2 regions of the Mesorhizobium sp. M8A.F.Ca.ET.207.01.1.1 genome follow, and region 1 is predicted to be linked to the other one. Evidence: predicted binding sites of a transcription regulator. Region 1 holds the regulator's gene; the other holds the start of a gene.
What was found. Region 1 encodes LexA, which represses DNA repair genes until DNA is damaged. Its sites were predicted from a motif close to TGTTCNNNNTGTGTTCNG; they were not measured.
Positions count from the first base shown of each region.

Region 1 (3,115 bases):
GGGTGCTCGCCGAAATTGGCAATGCCGATGCGTATCTGGTCGGCGGCGGCACTGCCGGCGCTCACCATCAACGCGCTAGCCAGGAACAAACCCGACAACCAAGCGGATTTCGACTTCAACATCATTTCCTCCCAGATTTGATCAGCGCCGCTTGCAGCGCGGCTACTGCAAACGATCATGGTCAGTCCGCCGGCTTGTGTCAAACATTATATATAATTCTTGCCATGCCCCTACATCATATATAATTTTCCCCTGCCAGACGACGGATGGACCGCGATGCAGGATCAAACGAGCTCCACAAAGACGGAGGCAGCCTATCAGCTGTTGCGGCGCGATATCCTGACCACGCGCCTCATGCCCGGCGCCCCGCTCAAACTGAGTGCACTGCGCGGCACCTATGGAGTCGGCTGGACGCCATTGCGCGAAGCCTTGTCGCGGCTCGAGGCCGAACGCCTGGTCACCGCCATCAGCAATCGCGGTTTTACCGTGGCTCGGGTGTCGCGGGCCGAACTGGAGGACCTGGCGCGCGCCAGGATGGTGGTCGAGATCCCCCTGTTCCTCGAATCGATGGAGAAAGGCGGCAAGGAATGGGAAGATGCCGTGGTCACCGCCCACTACCGGCTCTCCCGTTGCAAAACCGCGGTCGACGATCCCTCGGATGCGGCGGTCGACAAATGGGACGAGAATCACGAGGCTTTCCATGCGGCGCTGCTGAGTGCCGCCACATGCGATTGGCTGTTGCGTTTCCGCTCGACGATCTCGGATCAATTGCGCCGGCATCATCGCTTTCTTGGTCTGGCGCCGACATTGCGGGCCGCGGCCGGCCTCAAGGATGGCTACGAAGAGGCGATGGAGGCGCTGCGCGAAGCGATTGCGATCGAACACCATACCGCGATCATGGAAGCGGCACTCGATCGTGACGTCGAGCGGGCCAAGGCGCTGATGGTGGCCCATATCGGCTACACCCTGCACGTCTATGTCCACAGCGAAGACAGCGGCCCGACCAAATACGCCGCCCGCGCCGGCAGCTTGAAAGCCGGTTCGGGATGACTCCGGCGCTTCCGCGACACCTATTCGCACGCGTTGGTCGGAGTGGGGCCGGACGCCTGGGTCCATCGCTGCCCCGAAGCTGCCAGTCGTTGGCGTTTTGGTTTCGTTTCGTTCCGCGAATAACGGACCGATAAATTATACAATCCGCCCGGGGAAAGCCTTCCGAACGGCTGACGCCAAACTCGGGAGCGGATGGGCCACAGGCCATTAACCATAACGATTTCAATGGGCCTGCCGATGGCGGAAAAGGTCGGCTTCTGCCCGCCGTAGCGGACAAAAAACATCCGCAGCCTTAACAAATTCATTAAACTTTAAACGGTTGCGGAACACAACTGGAACAGATAGTGTTTGTTCTGGGTTTGTTTTTTCGATTCTGGTTCAGACCTTCGTTCAATGCCTTGGGGGCCGCCATGCTGACACGCAAGCAACATGAACTGCTGATGTTCATCCACGAACGGCTCAAGGAAAGCGGGATACCGCCCTCCTTCGACGAGATGAAGGAAGCGCTCGATCTTGCCTCCAAATCCGGGATTCATCGCCTGATCACGGCGCTGGAGGAACGCGGCTTCATTCGCCGGCTACCCAATCGGGCGCGCGCGCTGGAGGTGCTGCGGCTGCCGGATTCGATCGCGCCCGGCCTGAACGCGGCAAAGAAATTTTCGCCCAGCGTCATCCAGGGCAGCCTTGGTCAAAACAATCTTGGCCGCCAGCTCAAGCCGGCGACGGCGCCTTCGCGTCTGCCCGCGGCCGGCAATGACGACGATGTGGTTTCAGCCGTGTCCATCCCGGTCATGGGCCGTATCGCCGCCGGTGTGCCGATCGATGCCATCCAGCATCAGACGCATTCGATCTCGGTGCCGCCGGATATGATCATGGGCGGCGAGCACTATGCGCTGGAGGTCAAGGGTGACTCGATGATCGAGGCTGGTATCTTCGACGGCGACACGGTCATCATCCGCAATGCGAACACGGCAAGTCCGGGCGAAATCATCGTGGCGCTGGTCGACGAGGAGGAAGCGACGCTGAAGCGGTTCCGCCGTAAAGGCGCCTCGATCGCGCTCGAAGCCGCCAATCCAGCCTACGAAACGCGCATTTTCGGGCCGGACAGAGTCAAGGTACAAGGCAAGCTGGTCGGGCTGATCAGGCGCTACTGAGCCGGTTTGCCATCGGACTTGTCTGGCTTTTTATAGGGCGGCAGCCCCCTCGCCTCGCGTGAGAATTTTCGCTGCTCGTGCCAGGGCCGGTATGGTCCCTCGACAGCGAATTCGATCACAGCCGGGGTTGTGGCCGACTGGGGATCGAAGAAGACGGCAGCACTTCCCTTGCGGGCGAGCTGCCGTTTCGTGACGACGACAACCAGCGGATTGTGGCAGGCGTCATAGGCGGTCGCGTCATTGACGACGATCAGGTCGGCGAAGGCGCAGGCTTTCCAGGTGTTCTTGCGATCCTCGACATAGGCGACGATCGCGCCGGAAGGGTGCCTGGCAAGGCAAAGGCCTTCGCGGCAATAGAACGGCGATCCCTGCGGCAGGTCGGTGGGAGCGGCAATATCGAATTGCCCGTCCGCCTTGTCGAACATTTCCGGTTTGACGATTGTTTCGGAGACCAGAGCGCGTTTCCAGTTGTCGGCCGCGAATTCGTTCGGACGTTCCCGGTTGACGGCCAGTTCGCCATTGCCGATCGGCAGTGCGACCAGCCGTGCGTCTTCCGAGATCAGCACGTCGGGCGTGCGTATGTCCGACACAGTCAACAGACCGGCAAGTGCGAATGGCAGTGCCGCGAGCCGCAGCCAGGTCGTCGCCATCGTCGCGATGACCAGCGCGACGGCCACCAGCAGCACGGATTGCTGCGAGATCAGACCTACCCCATCGATTGGCGAGCGCTCCGATATCCATGACGATACGGCGATCATCGCTGTCAGGCCTTTGCCCATCACGTAGAGAAACGGGCCGTCGGCGCCGAAGGGCATCGCCAGCGAACTGAGGACCGCAAAAGGCATGACGACCACCGACACGATCGGCATGACGGCCAGATTGGCGAACAGGCTGAGCGGCGATACGCGCTG
Region 1 is NZ_SRUS01000006.1:403,187-406,301, reverse strand. Features, by position in the region: gene EN850_RS20315 (ABC transporter substrate-binding protein) at 1-122, opposite strand, end outside; gene EN850_RS20310 (GntR family transcriptional regulator) at 277-1,050, shown strand; gene lexA (transcriptional repressor LexA) at 1,461-2,204, shown strand; gene EN850_RS20300 (ComEC/Rec2 family competence protein) at 2,198-3,115, opposite strand, start outside.

Region 2 (3,115 bases), on a different contig from region 1:
CGGACCGGGAGGGCACCGTCTGCAGGCCGGGGCAGGCCGGACGGGATTATTGGCCGCAGCGGTCATGAACAGCCGCGGCGATTTTCAATTTTCAGAGCAGCATCAACTGCTCCTGGTCCTTGCCGGCGGCCACGAACTGGTCAGTCCGCAGCGTGCGCCGCTCCGCATTGAGGCCGAGCCGCTTGGCGGTGATTTCGAAGCGCCGGCCGATCTGCCAGGCATAGGGGCCGGCGCCCTTCATGCGCTTGCCCCATTCCGAATCGTAGTCCTTGCCTTCGCGCATCGAACGGATCAGCGACATGACGTGGCGATAGCGGTCGGGATAGTGGCGCAGAAGCCAGTCCTTGAAGATCGGGCTGACCTCCAGCGGCAGGCGCAGCACCACATAGCCAGCTTCACGCGCTCCGGCATGGTGTGCCGAGTCGAGGATGCGTTCCATCTCCTGGTCGGTCAGGCCCGGAATGATCGGCGCCACCATCACCGAAGCCGGAATGCCGGCATCCGAAAGCTGCCTGATCGCTTCCAGCCGCTTGGTCGGCGTCGAGGCGCGGGGTTCCATCGTCCTGGCCAGCATGCGGTCGAGCGTCGTCACCGACAGCGCCACCTTGGCGAGCCCGCGCTCGGCCATGCGCGACAGAATGTCGATGTCGCGCACCACCAGGGCCGATTTGGTGACGATGCCGACCGGATGACCGCGTGCCTCCAGCACTTCGAGGATCTCGCGCATGATCCGGTACTGCTTCTCGATCGGCTGGTAGGGATCGGTGTTGGTGCCGATGGCGATGGTGCGCGGCTGGTAGCCGTCCTTCGACAACTCCTTGTCGAGCAGGCGTGCCGCGTCCGGCTTGGCGAACAGCTTGGATTCGAAATCCAGGCCCGGCGACAGGCCCATGAACGAGTGTGTCGGCCGCGCGAAGCAATAGACGCAGCCGTGCTCGCAACCGCGATAGGGATTGATCGACCGGTCGAAGGAGATGTCCGGCGATTCGTTGCGGGTGATGATGGTGCGCGGCTTCTCCACCTGCACCTCGGTCTTGAACGGGGGCAGTTCCTCCAGCGAACTCCAGCCGTCGTCGAAGACATGTCGGCTCACGGGTTCGAACCGGCCGGACGGATTGATGCCTGCCGACCGGCCACGGTTGCGGTCCGGACGGACCCGCATGCCGCTCTGCTCGATCATCGCGTTGGCCATTTCGGCTCGTCCTGCTCCGAAGGCTGCAATGTCGGCGCGCATGATCGGTTCCATCTTCGCCCGCTCCCAGGGACTGTCCATGTTCTGTCGAATCGCTCTGCTCATGGAAATTATTCCTATTTTGTTGATGAGAACAAAGCAAGAACTTTTTATGGTGCGGCGCAAAAACTGGCGTCGGTCGGCGCTTTCCGCTATTCGGCTCATGATGCTCAGTGTTCTCATCGAAACGCATAATGACGAGGAGGGTCTCGCCCGCACGCTGGCGACGCTGATCGGCGGCGCGGTCGAGGGCGTGGTGCGCGATGTCGTCGTCTGCGACACCGGCTCCACCGACCACACGCATCGCGTGGCCGAGCATGCTGGCTGCCACTATGTGGGGAGCGGCGGCATCGCCGCCGGCATTCGCCAGGCCAAGGGTGATTGGCTGCTGTTTCTCGAACCGGGCGCGAGGCTGGTGGAGGGCTGGATCGACGCGGTTGTCGCCCATACCGCCAGGCAGACAATGGCCGCCCGGTTCTCGCGGGCGCGGGGCAGCCGTCCGCCGTTCCTGGCCCGGGTCTTTTCGGCAAACCGTGCGCTCGCCGACGGCCTAGTGATCAGCAAGCGGCAGGCGGCATCTCTGTCCAAGAATGCCGGCAGCGCCGAGGCGTTGGCGCGCGGTCTGGCGACAAAGAAGCTCGACGCCGAGATCTGGGCGGCGCCGCCGAGGCAGAGGTGATTTTTTGCGGCTGCTCTGTCCATTGTGCGTTGCACAAAAACTGACGCGCGGGTAACTTTCCGACAAGGCGGGTGAATTGGGTTTGGGTCATGCCGGAACGGAAGGCTCCGACATTGCGTCGGCGCTGCCATCATACCCTCAAGGATCCCCATGAACCTTTCGACCACTGACAAGTCCGGCACTGCCAGTCTCGAGGCCATTGCACGCAATGGCAGCCTGCTGCGCCGCATCGCCGTGCGCATCCCGACCTATCTGAAGGACCTGCGCGAAAACCCTGCCTGGCTGCCGATGTTCGTTCTGGCGCGTACTATGCCCGGGCGCCGGATGCATTGGCTGGGCGCGAAGCGCGCTCGTCCGGCCGACAATGCCGGGGACACGATGTTCAGGGGCGTTCAGCGCGAGGCGGTCGTCGGCGCGTTGCGGTCGGACGGGCTGTTCTCGGGGCTGATCCTGCCGCCTGATATCCGCGAGGAGATTGCCAGCTTCGCCCGGCGCACGCCCTGCTACGGCAATTTCGACCGCCGGCTCGAATTCGTGCCCGGCGAACATGCCGAAGCCGAAGAGCGCCTTGGCCGCTCATTGCTGAGCGGCCATTATTTCGAACGCATCCTCGACTGCCCGGCGGCACTCGCCATACAGCGCGACCCGCTGCTTCTCGACATCGCCGCGCACTATCTCGGCGGCCAGGCGAAACTGATCACGACACGCGTCTGGTGGAGTTTTCCGACCGGCGAGGCGTCCGACGCCGACAAGAACCTTGCCTCGCTCGGCAAGTATCATTTCGATCTCGATGACTGGCGGATGTTGAAATTCTTTTTCTACCTCAAGCCCGTCGACGCCGAGACCGGTCCGCATGTCTATGTCAGGGGAAGCCACAGGCGCCGCGCCATAAGGCATCAACTCACCCTTCTCGTCGGCCATCCCGCCCAGGATGTGCTGGACGTGTATGGCGAGCAGAGCCCGGTGACCCTGACCGGAGAGGCTGGCCTCGGCTTCGTCGAAGACCCCTTCGGTTTCCACATGGGCACGGTGCCGGCACGCACGCCACGGCTGATGATGGAAGTTGGCTTCGGCGTCTCCAAGCCGTCGCGCCGTCGTTTCCATGGCGAGCCGGTCATCCGCTGAAGGCAGGTCAGGCGAAGCTCATCTCGACCGGCATCCAGCGAAGGCGACGCCTGGCTTGCCGCTCAGCTCTGTTTTCCCAG
Region 2 is NZ_SRUS01000005.1:136,095-139,209, reverse strand. Features, by position in the region: gene EN850_RS16175 (PA0069 family radical SAM protein) at 92-1,246, opposite strand; gene EN850_RS16170 (glycosyltransferase) at 1,398-1,910, shown strand; gene EN850_RS16165 (hypothetical protein) at 2,061-3,035, shown strand; gene EN850_RS16160 (hypothetical protein) at 3,043-3,115, opposite strand, start outside.
Region 2: a site for LexA is predicted at 1,322-1,339, ahead of EN850_RS16175 (PA0069 family radical SAM protein). Genes of this name have one in related genera too.